DNA from 3 places in the Serratia sp. Sp408 genome. Region 1 is predicted to be linked to each of the others. Evidence: predicted binding sites of a transcription regulator. Region 1 holds the regulator's gene; each other region holds the start of a gene.

Region 1 (7,506 bases):
CGTTTTGCCACGCTGTATCAGATAGCCTATCGCAGCCAAGACCACGGTAGACACCATCACCGTTACCGTCGCCAATAGCGGTTGTGCGATAAATGCCGACACCAGCATACTGGCAACAAAGCATAAACCCAGTTGCAAGGTGTTTTGCAGTGCTGCCGCTTTACCGGTGCTTTCCGGGAACGGCGTCAACGCATTGGCCACCACGATCGGGTAGACAGCGCCGTTGACCAATGCCATCAGGCAGAACGGAATCAGCAGGGTGGTCAAGGTCGGCGTGGTCAGGGTGGCGACCAGATACAACGCCACCATACTGATGCCATACGCTATCAGCAGCCATGGCAGCAAGGTGTTGCCGTTAATGCGGTTTAGCGCGGTGCGGCAACCGAAGCCGCCGAGCAGGAAGGCCAGGGTCTGCGGCACGTAGCTCAGACCGATGTCATTAGGGCTGTAGCCCATGTTGCCAAGAATAAATGGCGAGCCGGTCAGCCAGGCAAAGAAGCCGGCTGAACAGGCGGCGAACACCATGACGTTACCGCCAAACACCGGCGACTTCAGCAGTTGCAGGAAGCCGATACCGTTGTTGTTGGCGGCGGCCGGCGCAAGGCGCGAACTGTCTTTGAGCAGCAGCGTTGGCAACAGCAGCAGGGCGCTGATCGCCAGCAGCACGGCAAAAATGGCGCGCCAGCCCATGTGATTCAGCAGCCAGGCTCCGAGCAACGGCGCCAGCGCTGGCGACAGCGCCACCAGCGGCATGATGGTAGCGAACACGCGATGGGCGGCGCCCTCGCGATAGCGATCGATAACGATCGCCTGCCAGGTGACCGCAGCGGAACAGACGCCGATCGCCTGAATAAAGCGCAATGACCACAGTTGCATCGCGTTATCGGCCCACAGCATGCCCAGACAGCCGATGCCAAATAGCGCCAGTCCCATCAGCAATACCGGCTTGCGGCCGAGACGATCGGAGAGTGGCCCCCAGAGTAATTGAGCAAAGGCAAAACCGGCCAGGAAGATACTGAGGCTGGCGCTGATGGCGCCGGCAGAAATCTGCAATTCTTGCTGCATGGCGCCAAAGGCGGGCAGGTACATATCGGTGGCCAGGTAGCCGAGCATGCTCAGCCCGGCGAGGTAAAACATAAATCCAAAGTTTCGCATGGTATTTCTCGTTGATGCTGTTGTGCAGGTTTTTTTTAGCGTCGCAAGTGTATCTGGCTGGATCTCTGCTTGTGAAACGGTAATATTTGCAAGCTGCTGTTAAAAAAATTGAAGGCAAAGCGATGTGGTCTGAATATTCCCTTGATGTGGTCGACGCCGTGGCGCGTACCGGCAGTTTCAGCGCGGCAGCGCAGGAACTGCATCGCGTGCCGTCAGCGGTGAGTTATACCGTACGTCAGTTGGAGCAGTGGCTGGCGGTGCCGCTGTTTGAACGGCGCCATCGCGACGTGGAGCTGACGCCTGCCGGCGCATTGTTTGTTCAGGAATCGCGCGCTGTCATCAAAAAAATGCTCGACACCCGTCGTCAGTGTCAGCAGGTGGCCAACGGCTGGCGCGGCCAGTTGAAGATCGCCGTCGATATCATCGTCAAACCACAGCGTAGCCGGCAACTGGTGCTGGATTTCTACCGTCATTTCCCGGACGTCGAGTTGCGGGTACAGCCGGAAGTGTTCAACGGCGTGTGGGATGCGCTGGTGGACGGGCGTGCCGATATGGCAATTGGCGCAACGCGCGCGGTGCCGACCGGTGGCGGCTTTGCCTTTCGCGACATGGGTTTTATGAACTGGCTGTGCGTGGTCAGCGCCAGCCATCCGCTGGCGGTTTTGCCCGGCCCGCTGGATGACGATCGGCTGCGGCCATTTCCCTCCCTGGTGCTGGAGGACACCTCACGCACCTTGCCCAAGCGCGTCACCTGGTCTTTGGATAACCAACGGCGGTTGCTGGTACCGGACTGGGTATCGGCGGTGGACTGTTTGCGTGATGGCTTGTGCGTCGGCATGGTGCCGGCACATCGCGTATTGCCGTTGATTGAGCAGGGGGAACTGGTGGCGTTGCAACTGCCTGAACCGTTCCCGCCCAGCGCCTGTTGCCTGACCTGGCAGCAGAACGCGCAGTCGCCGGCGATGGCGTGGTTGCTGGATTATCTCGGCGACAGTGAAACGCTGAATCAGGAATGGTTGAGCGAGGTGATATTGCCGGAGTAGCGCAATCGCGCCCCCCGGCCGGTGCTTTAGCGGCGGTAATCGACGAACGGGCCGTCGGCGACCGAGCGGCGTTCGATCAATTTGGGGTGTACTTCAATGACCTGCGATTCTTCGCGTTTGCTGATGATGCGATCCAGCAGCATGGTAAATGCCATTTCACCAAGACGCTCTTTTGGCTGATGGATAGTGGTCAGCGCCGGGGTGAAGTAACGCGCGTTGCGTACATTGTCATAACCGATCACTGAAATATCCTGCGGCACGCGCAACCCGAGCTCGTCGGCAGCGCAGATTGCGCCCATGGCCATAATGTCGCCGCCGCAGAACACGGCGGTCGGGCGCTGTTTTTGCGACAGGATCTGGTGCATGGCCTTATAACCGGACTCCGGCTCGAAGTCGCCCTGGACAATCCACTGGTCACGGATGTCGATATTGGCTTCCTGCAATGCCTTGAGGAAACCCTGATGACGGCCGCCGCCGGTGTTGCGCGACAGTTGCCCGGGAATGGCGCCGATGTCGCGGTGGCCACGTTCAATCAGATAACGGCCTGCCAGATAGCCACCTTCGAAGGCATTGTCGATGATGGTGTCGGTGAAGTCACCGCGCGCGGCGCCCCAGTCCATCACCACCATCGGGATGTTGCGATAATCTTCCAGCATGCCGAGCAGTTGGTCAGGATATTCGGAGCACATCACCAGCAGGCCGTCGACGCGTTTTTGCGCCAGCATCGCCAGATAGGCGCGCTGTTTGTCCAGATTGTTATGCGAGTTGCACAGAATCAGCGTGTAGCCCTTGCTGTAACAGCTGTTTTCCACCGCTTCAATCACTTCAGCGAAATAGGGCGCTTCGCTGGAGGTTGCCAGCAGGCCAATGGATTTGGTGTGATTGACCTTCAAACTGCGAGCAACGGCGCTTGGGGAATAATGCAGCTCTTTAATGGCAGCCCAAACGGCCGCCTTGGTCTCTTCGGCGACGAAACGGGTCTTATTGATGACGTGCGAAACGGTGGTGGTGGAAACGCCCGCGCGTTTGGCCACATCTTTAATCGTTGCCATGTAAAGAATGACTCCTAAACCCACATGTATTTAGCATGTAAGCATGTTGTTAATCGTTTGCCTACGCAGATCCTTCTCCAGAGTCACGAAAACTTGGTTTTTAGTGTGGAAGTCGTCAGCCACTTGACCTGGAGGGACTCAATTGCCGGTGCGCAGCAGTGAACTGCGAATTTTGTCGCATATTGAGCAAAAGTGGAAGTGCTAATCAACATTATAAGCGTGGAATGATAACAAGATTTTATTGGGGAACTGTGGGAAAATGATTTGACGCACCAATACTGTGGATTTTATGCTTGGCGCAGATTATCTGATAAGGAGTTTTTGATGGATACCGATTTAAAAATGTCTTTGTTCACCACCCTGGGTGCATTGGCGATGATTATTGCCTTCAGCTTCACTGCCGCATTGAACTGAATCCTGACTTAATCAATAAAGGCGCAGCTCAATATGAACTGCGCCTTTTTATTTATTGCCGCGTATTGGCCAATTACGCCAGGTTTTCCGCTACGAACGCCCAGTTCACCAGCGCCCAGAAGTTTTCCAGATAGTTCGGCCGCGCATTGCGGTAGTCGATATAATAAGCGTGCTCCCACACGTCTACCGTCAGCAGCGGCTTGTCCTCGCCGGTCAGCGGGGTGGCTGCATTCGAGGTATTAACGATAGCCAGCGAACCGTCGCTTTTCTTTACCAGCCAGGTCCAGCCGGCGCCAAAATTGCCTACCGCTGATTGTGTGAACGCCTGCTTGAACTTATCGAAGCTACCGAAGGCCCGATTGATTGCTTCTGCCAGTTTACCGTTTGGCTCACCGCCGCCCTGTGGCGACAGGCAATGCCAGTAAAAGGTGTGGTTCCACACCTGCGCGGCGTTGTTGAAGATGCCGCCGCTGGCGGTTTTAACGATCTCTTCCAATGATTTGTCTTGAAACTCGCTGCCGTCGATCAGCGCATTCAGGTTAACCACATAAGCGTTGTGATGTTTACCATAGTGGTATTCCAGCGTTTCTGCCGAGATATGCGGTTCAAGCGCATCTTTGGCATACGGTAGAGCAGGTAGTGTAAACGACATTGCTTTCTCCTTCTTTTATATGGCGCCAATCTGGCGTTCCCATCCGGGGACTTTGGCGAACGAATCGCCAGTAACCACTCTTTTTTAGAGGTTATTAATGGTAGCAATTTCCCGACAGGAAAAGGAGTTAAAGCGTGCTAAATCGGGGCAAAAGAGTTATGGCAAGAGAGAAGGGAACGGCACGATGGCGGCCGGGCGAGGCCGCCATCGTCTTGTTGCGTCAGCGAATGGTTTTTGGCGTCATCACGCGGCGGGCACCGACGTAATGATTTTGCCAGTAATCATTATCAAGCTGGCTGATGCGGATTTCCTCCCCGGTGCGCGGCGACTGGATAAATTTGCCGTTGCCCAGATAAACCCCCACATGGTCAGCCGCGCCGCGGTTATTTATGCGAAAGAACACCAGGTCTCCGCTTTCGAGTTCGTTCTTCTTGATCGGCGCCGCATCCCGCAGGTGGAACATTTCATTGGCGGTGCGCGGCATCTTGATTTTCATCACGTCCTTATAGGCGTAATAAATCAGTCCACTACAATCAAAGCCGGTGCGTGGTGAAGTACCGCCCCAGCGGTAGGGTTTGCCCATCTGGTTCATCAGTTTGGCCATCGCGGTCTGTTTGGCGTGCTGATAACGTTTTTTATGCGCAGCGCTGAGTTTTAGCGGTTTTTCATCATGCAGCAGATTTTCGTTACGCAGCCGCTTGGTGGTGGCCAAACCCGCAGTGCGGTGGCGACCATAACCTTTTTTATAGCCTTTCTTCGGCGGCGTAACGCGAATTTTGGCAACCTGCGTGGTTTTACGCGACGATTTAATTCGACTGGTCTTCTTTGCCGTTTTTATGGTCGATGTTTTGCGGGTTTTTAACGCGGTCGTCTTTTGCGGTGTAGTGACTTTGGCTTTCTTGGCCGCCTTGAGCGCTTTCTTTTTCTTGCGATCGTCCGGGCGTGCCTCATTAACATGGGTTTTACGCTGCTCAGCGGCAACGCGAGCCTGTGGCGCGGCATGCGCCAGATTGAGAAACAGCTGTGTAAACAACAGCACAAAGAGCGTAATAATTAAACGCATGTTGACGTTACCAACCTTGGCCCCGAAACAAACTACGAAAGAATGACAGTATTCCCCAAATACGCCATATAAAACAGCGGAGAACCTATAAATAATAATCCATATTGTGAGAAAACGTTAATGGCATTTTTAATCAACGCAAAAAACGCTGCCGAATGGATGAAAAATGGTCTGCGACGCGACTGGCTGGGGATTAAAGCTGCAGCACTTGGCAAAATATATTAGTGAAATGGTCAGATTAAAAATGTTATTCTGAGTGTATGTTTGATCGAAATGGCGTTGCCGACGCTGCGCGGTCGGTGCTGGCAGAATGTCCTTGCAAAAGATGGCGTTTTTTTGCCAGCCGCCCAGCCGCTACAATAGCGGATGTGATGCATGTTGTAGCCCTGAGATGGCTTGAGGAAGCAATAAAATGACGACGATTGAAAAAGTTCAGCAACAAATCGCTGAGAACCCGATTCTGCTGTACATGAAGGGTTCACCAAAATTGCCAAGCTGCGGCTTCTCCGCTCAGGCCGTTCAGGCGTTGTCTGCCTGTGGCGAGCGTTTTGCCTACGTTGATATTCTGCAAAACCCCGACATCCGTGCCGAACTGCCGAAATACGCCAACTGGCCAACCTTCCCACAGCTGTGGGTGGACGGCGAACTGGTTGGCGGTTGCGATATCATCATCGAAATGTATCAGCGTGGTGAGTTGCAGCAGTTGATCAAGGAAACGGCAGAAAAATACAAAGAGCAGGAAGACCAGCAGCCATAACGGCGGTTTCCTGTAATGACAACGGGCGGCGTATATCACATACGCCGCCCGTTTTTTTATCGCTCAGTCAACGTTGCCGACGGCCAGCGGCCAGCCGCCGAGGCGTTTCCAGCGATTGACCAGCTCGCAGAACAGCAGGGCGGTTTGTTCGGTATCGTACAGTGCGGAGTGTGCCTGGCTGCTGTCAAACGCCATGCCGGCGGCGATACAGGCTTTGGCCAGCACGGTTTGCCCGAGCACCAGCCCGCTTAGCGCAGCGGTATCAAAGGTGGCAAACGGATGGAACGGATTGCGTTTCAATCCGGCGCGTTCTGCGGCGGCCATCAGGAAACTGTGATCGAAGTTGGCGTTGTGCGCCACGATAATCGCCCGGTTGCAGCCCTGATCTTTAATGCCCTTGCGCACAGCCTTGAAAATGGCGTGCAGCGCATCGTATTCGCTGACCGCACCGCGCAGCGGGTTATGCGGATCGATACCGTTGAAGGCCAGCGCTTCAGGTTGCAGGTTGGCGCCTTCGAACGGTTCAACGTGGAAATGCAGCGTTTCGTCCTGCTGCAGCCAGCCGTCCTGGTCCATTTTCAGCGTGACGGCGGCTATTTCCAGCAGCGCGTCGGTGCGGGCGTTGAAGCCGGCGGTTTCGATATCTATTACTACGGGATAAAACCCACGAAAACGACCACACAGGGCGTTAAGATCACTTTTTTCGGCCATCAGTTTCTTATCTTCATCGAATGCAGCGCGCATTATGACAAATTTTGTGCCGCCTTGCAGGCGGTTATCATTCCTGGATAAAAAAGGGCGCGGTAAGCGCCCTGAAACTCAGTTGCCGAGGCCGTGACCGGCGTGCTTGTTTTCGATCAGCTCGATTTTATAACCGTCTGGATCTTCAACGAAGGCGATGACCGTGGTGCCGCCTTTAACCGGGCCAGCTTCGCGGGTCACGTTGCCGCCGACGTGGCGAATGTTGTCACAGGTGGCGGCAACGTCATCAACGCCCAGCGCCAGGTGGCCGAACGCGCTACCCATTTCGTAGCTGTCGACGCCCCAGTTATAGGTCAGTTCAATCACGGCGCCTTCGCTTTCATCGGTATAGCCGACAAACGCCAGCGAGTATTTGTATTCGGTATTTTCGCTGGTACGCAGCAAGCGCATGCCTAATACCTTGGTGTAGAAGTCGATGGAGCGTTGCAGATCGCCGACACGCAGCATGGTATGGAGTAAGCGCATAATTTCCTCTGATTGCAGGTTTTGCCGTGCTTGGCGGCAGATAGTGTGAAGCAAAAAACAGTATAGCGTTGTCGTATAAGGGAATTCAATGAGGGGGCCGGTATAACGACGTGGCGCATTGATTGGCGCGCGGTCGGCAGATT
Region 2 (7,506 bases), on a different contig from region 1:
CCAGACGCCGATACGTGCCAACTGCTGGCAGGTCCCCTGCGCCAGGGCAATCGCCCGCGCGTCAAATCCCGGATGCGAACGATCGTCCGGCTGCGTCGCCTCGATCAGATCGACCTTTACCTTTCCCTGACTCAGCGACGATAGCGCCAGCGCCAACGTCGCACCGGCCATGCCGCCACCAACAATGATTACGCTCATGTTATCTCGCCGCCGCCATCAGCGCTTCGATGGCATCGGCATCTTTCACCACTTGCGCGGTCAGGTTTTCATTACCGTCGGCGGTGATCAGAATGTCATCTTCGATACGAATACCGATGCCGCGATACTCCGCTGGCACCTCGGCGTCCGGGGCGATGTACAGGCCTGGCTCAACCGTCAGCACCATGCCCGGCTCCAGCAGGCGATCGCGGCTTGGCGTGCCATAGTGACCCACATCGTGAACGTCCAGCCCCAGCCAGTGGCTCAGGCCATGCATAAAGAACTGGCGATGTGCCTGCTCGGCGATCAACTGCTCTACGTCGCCTTTCATCACCCCCAGGCCAACCAGGCCCTTGACCATGATGCGCACCACCTCGTCATTCACCTGACGAATGCTTGTGCCCGGTTTGAAGGCCTCAAGCGCATAGTGCAACGACGCCAGCACGATGTCATACACCGCGCGCTGCGGCTGGCTGAACCTGCCGTTAACCGGGAAGGTGCGGGTAATGTCACCCGCATAGCCCTGATACTCGCAACCGGCGTCGATCAGCACCAGATCGCCGTCGCGCATTTCGCTTTCGTTTTCGGTGTAGTGCAGGATACAGCCGTTTTCGCCGCTGCCAACGATGGTGTTATAAGCCGGGTAACGCGCACCCAGGCGGGTAAACTCGTGGTGTATTTCCGCTTCCAACTGATATTCAAACATCCCCGGGCGGCATTTTTCCATCGCCCGAGTGTGCGCCTGCGCGCTGATTTCGCCGGCGCGACGCATCACAGCGAGCTCTTCCGCCGACTTGAACAGCCGCATATCATGCAGCCACGGCCGCCAGTCGGTTACGCTGGCCGGCGCCTGCAGGTTCTGGCGGAATCCGTTGCGCAGCCGCTCCAGTGCGGCAAACAGAATGGCATCCGCATAGGCATATTCGCCCTGTGCGTGATACACCACGTCCAGGCCGTTCAGCAGCAGATGCAGTTGGTCATTGATCTCATCAAACGGCAACGCGCGATCGACGCCAAGTTTGGCCGGCGCAGCGTCCTGTCCCAGGCGACGACCAAACCAGATTTCCGCCGTCAGATCGCGTACCCGGTTGAACAATACGCTGTGATTATGCGTCTCGTCGCTTTTCACCAGAATCAATACCGCTTCCGGCTCATTAAAGCCGGTAAGGTAGTAAAAATCGCTGTTCTGACGGTAAGGATATTCTGAATCTGCACTGCGCGTTGCTTCCGGCGCCGAGAAAATCACTGCCGCACTGGCTGGCGCCATTTTCGCCAATAGCGCCTGTCGGCGATGCTGGTATTCCTGCTGAGTCATGTCCCTCTCCTGAAATCTGTCTGCTGCTGGTGAGCGATACGCGAATAACCTGCGGTTTAGTGTAGCGTGGGTTTGACGTTTTCCGGCGCGGTCGGCTTGCGGCGGCTGAATTCGGTATGGCACAGGATCGCCGCGACGCGCACGTACTCCACCACCTCTTCCAGCGACTGCTCCAGCTCTTCCTGGTCTTCGTCTTCGTCGTAGCCCAGTTGCGCGATGTTACGCAGATCGTCAATCGCCTCGCCCACTTCGTCCTTCACCTGCGCCAGCTTCGGCTGCATCATCCCCAGGCCAAGCAGGAAGTGGTTCACCCAGCCCGCCAGCGCGTCGGCGCGTTCGAATACCGTCACCGCCTCACCGTCCGGCATCATCAGCTGGAACATAAACTCATCGTCTTCCAGCGTTTCGCGAGTGATTTCATACAGTTGTTGCAGTGGCAGACTCAACGCCTGCGGAAAGGCCACGCCGTCGTTGGTCAGGTCGTGCATCAGCGTTTGCCAGCTGGCATCACGATTGCCGCCGCACAGCATGCCGCTGAGCAGGCCGTGCATTTCGGCTGCGGTCAATGCCACCGACTGGCCCTTGAGGGCGACGGTCAAAGATTGGTAACTTGGAAATGTATTCTGTATAGACATGCGTATTCGTCATCGTTGGCAGGATAAGTTCGTGTTATGCTACCACCAAGGTCCGTGGTTATACCAGATAAGCACGCCCCTGCAGTGGCTAGTTATAATCGGTATGTGCTAGGGTTCACTTGGTGCCGTCCGGGATAAAAATGGCGTTATGTCCGCATTTTGACACCGTTTTTTGACTGGCGCCGTGCCGCACAGTAGATTACAACCAGGTACTGATAAAAAGGGGTTGTATCTCGGTACTAGGGTATATATAGTGTCGCCCGCTTCGGCAGACCGAGGCTGGCGCGAAATTTAGGCAGGAAGGTGGCATGTCTGCACAACCGGTAGATATTCAAATTTTTGGCCGCTCGTTAAGAGTCAATTGCCCGCCAGAACAACAAGATGCGTTGAACATGGCGGCGGACGATCTTAACCAACGGTTGCAAGATCTTAAAGTTCGCACTAGAGTCACAAATACTGAGCAGTTGGTTTTCATCGCCGCTTTGAATGTTTGTCACGAACTTGCACAAGAACGCTTGAAAACGCGCGATTATGCGGCCAATATGGAACAACGCATCCGCATGCTGCAACAGACCATTGAACAAGCGCTGCTTGAACAAGGTCGCATCGCTGACCGTCAGGATGCACAATTCGAATAACTTAAGTTGTTGAAGCGACAGCGTCGACAATGAGTAAAAAATTTCTCTGAGATGTTCGCCAGCGGGCCAGTCCCCTGAGCCGATATTTAGTACCAACAGAATGTGATGCTCCGCGATCGGTGTGCATGCTCGCCCGTCGAGAAGCCTTAAGATTGCGACAGCACGTTCACCTTGAACCATGGGTTCAAGGGTTACAGCCTGCGACGGCATCTCGGAGATTCCCTTCATTGCGGTTTATGGGGCCACCCATCACAACGCGCCATGCAAACTATGCCTTTTCAACCTCAGTTCGCCGCACAACGGCAAGCCATTCGTAACCATATCCGTCAGCAACGCCGAGCGTTAACCCCTGAATCACAAAAGCTGTTTGCCGAACAGATCGCCGATCGCATTGCCACTCATCCGCGCATTGCCGCTGCACAGCGCATTGCGGCATTCCTGTCGTTTGACGGTGAGCTCGACACCCGGCCGCTGATCGAACGCCTGTGGCAGATGAACAAGCAGCTGTATCTGCCGGTGTTGCACCCGTTCAGCGCCGGACATTTGCTGTTCTTGCGCTATAGCGCCGAAACGCCGATGACGCACAACCGTTTCAACATTGCTGAACCGCAGCTCGACGTACGCAACGTGTTGCCAACCCGGCAGTTGGACATCGTATTGGCGCCACTGGTGGCCTTCGATCACACCGGACAGCGGCTGGGGATGGGCGGCGGATTTTACGATCGCACACTGCAGCACTGGCAGCACGGCGGCCCTTACCCGATCGGGCTGGCGCACGATTGCCAGCAGGTCGACGCCTTGCCGGCAGAGCATTGGGATATACCGTTGCCGGAGATTATCACCCCGTCAACGGTCTGGGCGTGGCAGATCGTCGAATAACAAAAAGGCCGGACAAAGCCGGCCTTGGGGATGGTCACGTTAGCACAACCCGGGTTACAGCAGCAGACGGGCGCGGATAGTGCCCTGAATGGCCTTCATACGCTGCAGTGCCGCGTCGGCACGTTCGGTTTCCGCTTCGACATCAATCACCACATAGCCGATTTCCGGGCCGGTTTGCAGATACTGCGCCGCAATGTTGACGCCCTCTTCCGCAAAGATCTGGTTAATCTGCGTCAGCACGCCAGGACGGTTTTGGTGAATATGCAGCAGACGGCTGGCGCTCGGGCCATGCGCCGGCAGCGACACTTCCGGGAAGTTGACCGCAGACAGCGTAGAGCCATTGTCGGAGTACTTCGCCAGTTTGCCGGCCACTTCATCACCGATATTTTCCTGCGCTTCCTGCGTGGAGCCACCAATGTGTGGCGTCAGGATCACGTTATCAAACTCACACAGCGGCGAATTGAACGGATCGCTGTTGGTTGCCGGTTCTTCCGGGAACACATCGATCGCCGCGCCCGCCAGATGATTGCTGGCCAACGCATCGCACAGCGCAGGAATATCCACCACGGTACCGCGTGAGGCGTTGATCAGGATCGCGCCCGGCTTCATCAGCGCCAGCTCTTCCTGGCCCATCATGTTCCTGGTCGACAGCGTTTCCGGTACGTGCAGCGTCACCACGTCGCTCATGTTCAGCAGGTCCGACAGATGACGTACCTGTTGCGCATTGCCCAACGGCAGCTTGTTTTCGATGTCGTAGAAGAACACTTTCATCCCCAGCCCTTCAGCCAGGATGCCCAGTTGGGTACCGATATGGCCATAGCCAATGATACCGAGCTTTTTGCCGCGCGCTTCAAACGACCCGACGGCCAGTTTGTTCCACACGCCACGGTGCGCTTTGGCGTTGGCGGAAGGAATGCCACGCAGCATCAGCAATAGCTCGCCCAGCACCATTTCAGCCACGGATCGGGTATTGGAGAATGGCGCGTTAAACACCGGAATACCGCGTTTGGTCGCCGCTTGCAAATCAACCTGGTTGGTACCGATGCAGAAACAGCCTACCGCAACCAGTTTCTCGGCGGCAGCAAAAACCTCTTCGGTCAGATGCGTACGCGATCGAATGCCGATGAAGTGAGCATCGCGGATCGATGCCTTAAGCGATTCGGTGTCTAATGCACCTTTATGGTATTCAATGTTGGTATAACCGGCAGCGCGCAGGTTATCTACCGTACTCTGATGAACCCCTTCCACTAACAGGAACTTAATCCTGTCTTTCTCCAATGATACTTTTGCCATTTACCCGACCCTATGTTCAGACTTCAGAAGCGGCTGCGTTATCCAGATCCAGCCTGTTTTCACGTTGGCTTGCCATGGCTGCGCCTCAGCGCCAGGTGCCTGGGCATGGCTCGCTCGCCTGCCGCCGTGTTGCCACGTAAAAATTTCGCTACAAATGGAACAGCACCGCACCAACATAACAAAAATAACGCCAGCGGCAATACAAACGATTGCCTGCCCATCAGCACAAGGCCAAGGGCTGTCGGTCGATTCTGGTGGAAAATGCTATAGGGAAAGAAATTAACGGAAGCTTAACGGAAATTATTACCAAGATGTGACATATGTCACCAAATTCGCCGTCATAAATAAAACATGTTTTCTGCCATAAATTATGCCGAACGCGGCCCGGACGGTTTGCCAATGCTCAACGCGACGGAACACGCCGCACAGCGGCGGCGATTGCCCGGGCCACAGCGGCTAACGGCTTATTTGACCACCTTGACCCCGTCGGAGGTGCCGATCAGCGCAATGTCGGCGCCACGATTGGCAAACAGCCCAACGGTGACCACGCCGGCGATGCCGTTGATCTTATTTTCCAGCGCGATGGCATCAACAATTTGCAGATTATGTACGTCGAGGATCACGTTGCCGTTATCGGTCACCACGTTCTGGCGGTATTCCGGCAGTCCGCCGAGCTTCACCAGTTCGCGCGCGACATAGGAACGCGCCATCGGGATCACTTCTACCGGCAGTGGGAATTTCCCCAGCACGTCAACCTGTTTGGAGGCGTCAGCAATGCAAATGAACTGGCGTGCAATGGCCGCGATGATTTTCTCCCGCGTCAGCGCCGCGCCGCCGCCCTTGATCATCTGCATATGGCCGTTGATCTCATCGGCACCGTCGACGTAAATATCCAGCACGTCAACTTCATTGCTGTCGAACACCGGGATCCCCAGGCTTTTCAGCTTGGCGGTCGAGGCGTCGGAACTGGATACTGCGCCCTTGATCTGATGTTTGATCGACCCCAGCGCGTCGATAAAGTGCGCCGCGGTAGAACCGGTCCCCACCCCGACGATGGTATCCGGTTTGACATATTCCAGCGCCGCCCAGCCTACCGCTTTTTTCAGTTCATCCTGCGTCATGGTATTTACATTGCCTATGTACGAAAACGTGTGCGTATTATAAGGTAATTCGCTGTTTTGCACTCCGGCAGGATCACAAATTGTGGCATAGTGCCTAAATCAAACGACTTTAAGGGATATCTCTCCGATGAAACGCCCAGACTATAGAACGCTACAGGCGCTGGACGCGGTGATCCGTGAGCGCGGCTTTGAGCGCGCGGCACAAAAACTCTGCATCACTCAATCGGCGGTATCTCAACGCATTAAACAGTTGGAAAACCTGTTCGGCCAGCCATTGCTGGTCCGTACCGTGCCGCCGCGCCCTACCGAACAGGGGCAGAAACTGCTGGCCCTGCTGCATCAGGTCGAGCTGTTGGAAGAGGAGTGGCTGGGTAACGATACCGGCGTTGATACGCCGCTGCTGCTGTCGCTGGCGGTCAACGCCGACAGTCTGGCCACCTGGTTGCTGCCGGCGCTCAAACCGGTGCTGGCGGATTCGCCAATTCGCCTGAATCTGCAGGTGGAAGATGAAACCCGCACCCAGGAACGCCTGCGCCGCGGCGAAGTGGTCGGCGCGGTCAGTATCCAACCGCAGCCGCTGCCGAGCTGTCTGGTGGATCAGCTTGGCGCGCTGGATTATCTGTTCGTCGCCTCGCCGGGCTTTGCCGAGCGTTATTTCCCCAACGGCGTAACCCGCTCCGCGCTGCTGAAAGCGCCGGCGGTGGCCTTCGATCATCTCGACGACATGCACCAGGCCTTTTTACAGCAAAACTTCGACCTGTCGCCGGGTAGCGTGCCGTGCCACATCGTCAACTCGTCCGAAGCCTTTGTGCAACTGGCGCGACAAGGCACCACCTGCTGTATGATCCCGCACCTGCAAATAGAAAAAGAGCTGGCGTCCGGTGAACTGATCGATCTGACCCCGGGGCTGTTTCAGCGCCGCATGCTGTTCTGGCACCGCTTTGCACCGGAAAGCCGCATGATGCGCAAGGTGACCGATGCGTTGCTGGCGCACGGGCATCAGGTGTTGCGTCAGGACTAAAAAGAAAAGGTTCGCCGTAGCGAACCTTTCATTATTTGCTGCTGCGGCGCGTTACTGCGCTGCGTTACGCTGCAGTTCAAACACCACATCCACCTGATCGTCAAAGTGAATGCTTTGCTGTTCGTAGGTTTGCGCGGCGCTGTTTTCCGGCGCGTCGCTGGCGGCTTTATACATGCGCGCCACTGGCATTGGCTGGTAGTTGGCGACGTGATAGCGAATGCTGTAAACCGGACCCAGTTTGGCTTTAAAGCCCTGAGCCAGTGAAGCAGCCTGCTGGGTGGCGTTTTCAATCGCCTTCGCGCGCGCCTGCTGGCGGTAAACGTCCGGGTTGGCAACCCCCAGCTCAACGGCACGGATCTCGTTCAGGCCAGATTTCAGCGCCCCATCCAGCAGTTCGTTCAACTTG
Region 3 (7,506 bases), on a different contig from region 1:
GGCCTGGAAACCATCCAGGATCTGCTGCTGCATTTGCCGCTGCGCTATGAAGACCGCACTCGGCTATATCCGATTGGCGAGCTGCTGTCAGGTATTTTCGCCACGGTAGAGGGCGAAGTGCTGCGCACCGACATCAGTTTTGGCCGCCGTCGCATGTTGACCTGTCAGATCAGCGATGGCACCGGCATCCTCACCATGCGTTTCTTCAACTTCAATGCGGCGATGAAAAACAGCCTGGCCACCGGCCGGCGCGTTACCGCCTACGGTGAAGTCAAACGCGGCAATCACGGCGCGGAAATCATCCATCCTGAATACCGCATTCAGGGGGAACACAGCGAGGTGGAGCTGCAGGAATCCCTGACACCGGTGTATCCGACCACCGAGGGCATCCGTCAGGCCACGCTGCGCAAGCTGACCGATCAGGCGCTGACCCTGCTGGATACCTGCGCGATTGCCGAACTGCTGCCAACCGAGTTGAGCGGGGGCTTGATGAGCCTGCCGCAGGCGTTACATACCTTGCATCGTCCAGCGCCGGATATCCAGCTGGCCGATCTGGAACAGGGCCGACACCCGGCGCAGAAACGGCTGATCATGGAGGAGCTGCTGGCGCACAATCTCAGCATGCTGGCAGTCCGCGCCGGAGCGCAAAGTTACCACGCGCAGCCGTTGATGCCGGACGATCGATTGAAAAACCAATTTCTCGCCCAGTTGCCCTTTGCGCCTACCGGAGCGCAACGGCGCGTGGTTGCCGATATTGAAGCCGACCTGCAAAAGAATTTCCCGATGATGCGGCTGGTACAGGGTGACGTTGGCTCTGGAAAAACGCTGGTTGCGGCGCTGGCAGCGTTGCGTGCGATTGCGCATGGCAAACAGGTAGCGCTGATGGCGCCCACCGAACTGCTGGCCGAACAGCATGCCAATAACTTCCGCCAGTGGTTTGAACCGCTGGGCATCGAAGTCGGCTGGCTGGCTGGCAAACAGAAAGGAAAAGCGCGGATTGCGCAGCAAGAAGCCATCGCCAGTGGCCAGGTTTCGATGGTGGTCGGTACTCACGCCATGTTCCAGGAACAGGTTCAGTTTAACGGGCTGGCCCTGGTTATCATTGATGAACAGCATCGTTTTGGCGTGCATCAGCGCCTCGCTCTATGGGAAAAGGGCGAAGAGCAAGGCTACCATGCCCATCAGTTGATCATGACCGCCACGCCCATTCCACGCACGCTGGCGATGACCGCCTATGCCGATCTCGATACCTCGGTAATCGATGAGCTGCCCCCCGGTCGTACGCCGGTGACCACCGTCGCCATCCCTGATACCCGTCGCGCCGATATTATCGAACGGGTCAGAAACGCCTGCCTGCAAGAAGGCCGCCAGGCTTATTGGGTCTGTACGCTGATCGAAGAATCCGAACTGCTGGAAGCACAGGCGGCAGAGGCTACCTGGGAAGAACTGAAAACCGCGCTGCCGGAACTGAAGGTCGCGCTGGTACACGGGCGCATGAAAGCCCAGGAAAAGCAGGCGGTAATGCAGTCGTTCAAACAGGGTGAGCTGCAACTGCTGGTAGCCACTACGGTGATTGAAGTCGGCGTGGACGTGCCAAACGCCAGTCTGATGATTATCGACAACCCGGAACGTCTGGGGCTGGCGCAGTTGCACCAGTTGCGCGGTCGTGTTGGCCGGGGCGCAGTAGCCTCGCACTGCGTGCTGTTGTACAAAACGCCGTTGAGCAAAACGGCGCAAAAGCGCTTACAGGTGTTACGCGACAGCAATGACGGCTTCGTTATTGCCCAGCGCGATCTGGAGATTCGCGGCCCCGGCGAGTTGCTGGGCACCCGACAGACCGGCAGCGCCGAATTCAAAGTGGCGGACTTACTGCGCGATCAGGCAATGATCCCGGAGGTGCAGCGCGTCGCACGCCATATTCACCAAAACTATCCTGAACATGCTCACGCCCTGATCGAACGCTGGCTGCCAGAAAAAGCCCGTTACTCCAACGCATAAAAAATGCCGGCCACCCCAAGGTGGCCGGCATGATGCTCATCTGCCCTTCTCTAGCAATTCGCGTTAGCCAACCGCCGGGAAAACAGGCAGCAGCAGATACAGCTTGATGACGATTGCATTGGCGATATCAATGAAGAATGCGCCAACCATCGGCACTACCAGGAAGGCCAGGTGCGACGGACCAAAGCGATCGGTAATCGCCTGCATATTGGCAATCGCCGTTGGCGTTGCGCCCATGCCAAAACCACAGTGCCCGGCAGCCAGTACCGCCGCGTCGTAGTTTTTGCCCATGATACGATAGGTAACGAAAATGGCGTACAGCGCCATTACCAGCGTCTGAACCGCCAGGATAGCCAGCATCGGCAATGCCAGCGAGGCCAGTTCCCACAGTCGCAGACTCATCAGCGCCATCGCCAGGAACAGCGACAGGCTGACGTTGCCCAATACCGACACCGCACGTTCAAATACGGTATAGAAGCCGGTAAACGCCAGGGTATTGCTGAGGATCACGCCGACAAACAGCACGCAGACGAAGGTCGGCAGTTCAAGCACCGAGCCGAGCAACAGACCGGAAATCAACTGTCCCAGACTCAAACAGATGGCGATCATGGCAATGGTTTCAATCATTACCAATGAGGTGATCAGACGGCCGCTTTCCGGCTTTTCAAAACCGCTCGGTTGCTGACTGTCATCCGGCGAACCTTCCGGGGTAGAGGAGTGTTTTACCAGATAGCGCGCTACCGGCCCGCCAATCAGGCCACCCAATACCAGACCAAAGGTCGCACAGGCCATCGCAACTTCCGTTGCGTTTTCAAAGCCATATCGCTCGATAAACAGCTTACTCCAGGCCGCACCGGTACCGTGACCGCCCGACAGGGTGATCGAACCGGCGATCAGACCCATCAACGGATCCAGCCCCAGCATTTTCGCCATGCCAATGCCGATGGCGTTCTGCACCAGCAGCAAGCCCAGCACCACAAACAGGAACACCACCAGCGCCTTGCCGCCAGCGCGCAACCGTGCCAGATTGGCGTTCAGACCGATAGTGGCGAAGAACGCCAGCATTAACGGATCTTTCAGCGACATATCGAAGCTGATTTCCCAGTTAACGGTCTTTTTCATGATCAGCAGCAACAGAGCAACCAGCAGACCACCGGCAACCGGGGCTGGAATGGTGTATTTTCTGAGCAGGGGGATGGTTCTAACGCATTTGCCCCCAAGGAGCAAAACCAGGGTTGCCGCGACTAGCGTGCCATAAGTATCGAGATGAAACATCTAGCTACTCCATGTGAGGGGAAAAGATCCAATTAAAATAATAAGTTATATAAAACCATATCGTTTTTAAACTTGACGAGTGCAGGATTAGAAGAAAATTCCGCTGAAAAAACAAGAAAAAATGAATAAAAATGCGACATAACATAAAAACAGCCTAACATAATATTTAGGCGCAACCGTTTGCTTTTGCTGCCTGGGCGATTAAAATGCGCTCTTTGCCGTTTCTGGAAAATGCCTCACCATGACCATGCCATCCGCCGAGCTTGATGCCGCAAAGTCCGTCTCAACGACTCCCCGCAACAGTGAACTGATTTATCGACTGGAAGATCGCCCACCGCTGCCGCAAACGCTGTTTGCCGCCGGTCAGCATCTGCTGGCGATGTTTGTCGCCGTCATTACTCCGGCGTTGCTGATCTGTCAGGCGCTGGGCCTGCCGGCACAGGACACGCAACACATTATCAGTATGTCGCTGTTTGCCTCCGGATTGGCATCCATTCTGCAAATCAAAACCTGGGGTCCGGTCGGATCCGGCCTGCTGTCGATTCAGGGCACCAGTTTCAATTTTGTCTCGCCGCTGATTATGGGCGGCCTGGCGCTGAAAAATGGCGGCGCCGATGTGCCGACCATGATGGCTGCGCTGTTCGGTACCCTGATGGTCGCCTCCTGTACCGAAATTCTACTGTCGCGCGTATTGCATCTGGCACGGCGCATTATTACGCCGCTGGTATCCGGTATCGTGGTGATGATTATCGGGCTGTCGCTGATCCAGGTCGGCCTGACGTCGATCGGCGGCGGCTATGCCGCGATGAACGATCACACCTTCGGGACGCCAAAAAATCTGCTCCTGGCCGGCGCGGTACTGGCGGTGATTATCCTGCTTAACCGCCAACGCAACCCGTATCTGCGCGTCGCATCGCTGGTAATCGCCATGGCGGTCGGCTATTTGCTGGCCTGGGCGCTCGACATGTTGCCAGCAACCCAGCCGGTGCCGCCGGGCTCACCGATCACCATCCCGACGCCGCTGTATTATGGATTGGGCTTCGACTGGAACCTGCTGCTGCCGCTAATGCTGATCTTTATGGTCACCTCATTGGAAACCATCGGCGATATCACCGCCACCTCTGACGTCTCCGAGCAGCCGGTCAGTGGCCCGCTGTACATGAAGCGTCTGAAAGGCGGGGTGTTGGCCAATGGCCTGAACTCGATGCTCTCGGCGGTGTTCAATACCTTCCCGAACTCCTGTTTCGGCCAGAACAACGGCGTCATCCAACTGACCGGCGTCGCCAGCCGCTACGTCGGCTTCGTGGTCGCGCTGATGCTGATTGTGCTTGGCCTATTCCCGGCGGTAGCCGGATTCGTACAGCACATTCCCGAACCGGTGCTGGGTGGTGCGACCATCGTCATGTTCGGCACCATCGCCGCGTCGGGCGTACGCATCGTTTCACGTGAAAAGCTCAATCGTCGCGCCATCATGATCATGGCCCTGTCGCTGGCGGTAGGCATGGGGGTTTCACAGCAACCGCTGATTTTGCAGTTTGCGCCAGACTGGCTGAAGACCCTGCTGTCTTCCGGCATCGCCGCCGGCGGCATTACCGCTATCGTGCTGAATCTGCTGTTCCCACAAGAAAAAGAATAATCTCCGCGCGATGTGACAAAACGGCCTCCATCGGCCGTTTTTTTATTGCCTATCAGACCATTGCCCTTGAGATGATGGGCCAATTACGGCATAAACAGGGTATCTTTTTTGACCGACGCAGGTATAGGCGATGAAATTTATCGGGAAACTGTTGCTGACGTTGCTGCTGTTGGTAGTGCTCGCGCTAGTGCTGCTGTATGTCATCGGGCAAACGCGTTGGGCCGCCGAGCGGCTCGGCAACTGGGTAAGCGATAACAGCGACTATCGGCTCAGCATAGGCAAAATCAGCCATGCCTGGCGTCAGCCGGCTCAAATCAGCCTGGAAGAGGTGACGCTGACGCGCCGCAACCAGCCGCAGTCGCTGGCCGCCAAACGGATCGATCTCGGCTTGAGTCTGCGCCAAATTACCAACCCGCGCTATTTCCACAGCGTCACGCTGCGCGACGGTACGCTGAACTTGCAGCCGCAGGCCGCGCTGCCATTGCAGGCGGACGTGCTGCAATTGAGCAATATGGCGCTGCAATCCAGCGATACCGATTGGCAGCTCAACGCGCAGAAGGTCAATGCCGGCATTACGCCATGGCAGCCAAAAGCCGGCTATGTACTGGGTGAAAACAACCAGTTCCAGTTCAGCGCCGGTTCACTGTCGCTGAACGGTATCCCCGCCTCCCAGGTGCTGGTACAGGGAGAAATCAAACAAAATCGGCTGTTGCTGAACGATTTCGGCGCCGACCTGGCGCAGGGTGATCTGACCGGCAAGGCCAGCCGCGCCGCCGATGGCAGTTGGCTGGTGGAACGTCTGCGGTTGAGCAATGTACGGCTGCAAACGCCGCAGACGCTGACCCAGTTTTGGCAACGTTTTACCGTCCTGCCGCCGGTCACCGTAAAACGTTTCGATCTGATTGATGCGCGGCTGGAAGGCAAAGAGTGGGCATTTAACGATCTCGATCTGTCGCTGCAAAACGTCAGCTTCCATCAGGGGGACTGGAGCAGCCAGGACGGCTCACTGAACTTCAACGCCGGCGATATGATCAACGGCCGTGTCCACCTGATCGATCCGATCATCAATATGCGACTGTCGCCAGCGGGCATTGCCATCGAGCAGTTCACTTCGCGCTGGGAAGGCGGGCTGCTGCGCGCCTCCGGCAGTTGGCTGCGCGCCAATCATCGCCTGCAGCTGGACGATGTCGCCGTGGTGGCGCTGGAATACACTCTGCCGCAAAACTGGCGCGAACTGTGGCTGCAACCGCTGCCGGACTGGCTGGCGCAGGTGTACGTCACCAAATTGACCACCAACCGCAACCTGATCATTGATATCAATCCCGAATTCCCATTCCAGCTGACATCGCTGGACGGTTATGGCAGCAATTTGCTGCTGGCGAACGATCATCACTGGGGCATTGGTTCAGGCTCGCTGACCCTGAATGCCAGTGAAGCCACCTTTAACAAGATCGACGTCAGGCGCCCTTCTCTGGCGCTAACGGCAGATCCGCAGCAGATTGCCGTTACCGAACTCAGTGCGTTTATGCCGAATGGCTTGCTGGACGCCAAAGCCAGCGTGTCGCAACTGCCGGGCAAGCCGTTCACCCTGGCACTGAATGGCCGTTCGATACCGTTGAATACCTTGCAGCAATGGGGATGGCAGCCGGTACCGCTGGAGGGCGATGGCAATCTGCAACTGCAATTGAAAGGCTTGTTGAACAGCGATGGGCCGTTTAAGGCGTCTTTGAAGGGCCAGTTGCAGGCTACCAGCAAGAATGGGCAGACTCTGGAGCAGCAGGTGCCGTGATAAGAAGGACCGGATACTCCAGTTTAGCCTGGTACTGTTTTCAGGGGGGAGATCAAGGTCACCGCTGCAACCGGAGTGATCCGGTTACAGCGGCGGGAAGAGGAAGTTTTTAGGGCTTAGAAGCAAAGATCCCGGCCAGTTGGCCGGGATTGTCGTTTAAGGTTGGTAGTCTTCATATTCCCAGGCAAATACGCGAGAGAGCTTTTGTGCTATTTCCATCCAGTCTTTGCCTTCACACTGATCGATATAATCCGTGATGGTTTTGGTGATCTCATCCAGATCGTATTTACGTACCAGCAGTGTGTGGCGCATCAGTTCAGGTAGCCACTGGTGCTTGCAGAGCCATTCCGGGGTGCAGATATTTACTTGGAAATAATCCGAACCTATTTCACTCTCTGGCCCTATCTTAATGTTAACCAATAAGATAAAGCAGTCTTTCTCATCAGGTTGATAACTTTCCAGGCTGAAATCAGCAGAATCAACCCACATACCTCTTAATATCGCTTTCATTGGTTTATATTCATATGTCCGTTACCGACTTACCAGTAGTGGGATTAACCTCTAGCACCTGGAAATTAGCCTGTACACCTGTAGGATTATATTGAGTTGGGGTATTTGGTTTCTCCGTTGGCGGTCTGTATAAACGAGAGCCGTCTGCACTAACCAAACAACCAGGACAATCTTTTTGATTTGTAAACAATTTAGCACCATCCCCTACCCAAATTTTACCTAACCGCTCAGCTTCAGTCGCTGTTCCCATGCCGACAGAGAAATTAGGGTTTATTGTGCCGCTACCCTTAACCGCTGC

What was found. Region 1 encodes PurR, which represses purine synthesis genes. Its sites were predicted from a motif close to CANGCAAACGTTTGCNTG; they were not measured.
Region 2: the regulator PurR is predicted to act here: its motif matches at 5,157-5,174, upstream of serA (phosphoglycerate dehydrogenase).
Region 3: the regulator PurR is predicted to act here: its motif matches at 3,443-3,460, upstream of AC2AXP_RS21045 (nucleobase:cation symporter-2 family protein).

Annotation. Positions count from the first base shown of each region.
Region 1 covers NZ_JBXUFT010000001.1:1,194,095-1,201,600, forward strand. The annotation lists gene punC (purine nucleoside transporter PunC) at 1-1,155, opposite strand, end outside; gene punR (DNA-binding transcriptional activator PunR) at 1,278-2,198, shown strand; gene purR (HTH-type transcriptional repressor PurR) at 2,225-3,250, opposite strand; gene cydH (cytochrome bd-I oxidase subunit CydH) at 3,575-3,664, shown strand; gene sodB (superoxide dismutase [Fe]) at 3,738-4,316, opposite strand; gene AC2AXP_RS05695 (C40 family peptidase) at 4,537-5,379, opposite strand; gene AC2AXP_RS05700 (Grx4 family monothiol glutaredoxin) at 5,792-6,136, shown strand; gene rnt (ribonuclease T) at 6,200-6,880, opposite strand; gene gloA (lactoylglutathione lyase) at 6,956-7,363, opposite strand.
Region 2 covers NZ_JBXUFT010000009.1:159,298-166,803, forward strand. The annotation lists gene ubiH (2-octaprenyl-6-methoxyphenyl hydroxylase) at 1-198, opposite strand, end outside; gene pepP (Xaa-Pro aminopeptidase) at 200-1,513, opposite strand; gene AC2AXP_RS20835 (YecA/YgfB family protein) at 1,570-2,148, opposite strand; gene zapA (cell division protein ZapA) at 2,457-2,786, shown strand; RNA gene ssrS (6S RNA) at 2,827-3,008, shown strand; gene AC2AXP_RS20850 (5-formyltetrahydrofolate cyclo-ligase) at 3,057-3,665, shown strand; gene serA (phosphoglycerate dehydrogenase) at 3,720-4,958, opposite strand; gene rpiA (ribose-5-phosphate isomerase RpiA) at 5,423-6,079, opposite strand; gene AC2AXP_RS20865 (LysR family transcriptional regulator ArgP) at 6,207-7,100, shown strand; gene AC2AXP_RS20870 (oxidative stress defense protein) at 7,152-7,506, opposite strand, start outside.
Region 3 covers NZ_JBXUFT010000010.1:36,769-44,274, reverse strand. The annotation lists gene recG (ATP-dependent DNA helicase RecG) at 1-1,998, shown strand, start outside; gene gltS (sodium/glutamate symporter) at 2,062-3,273, opposite strand; gene AC2AXP_RS21045 (nucleobase:cation symporter-2 family protein) at 3,515-4,909, shown strand; gene AC2AXP_RS21040 (AsmA family protein) at 5,040-6,698, shown strand; gene AC2AXP_RS21035 (immunity 8 family protein) at 6,855-7,208, opposite strand.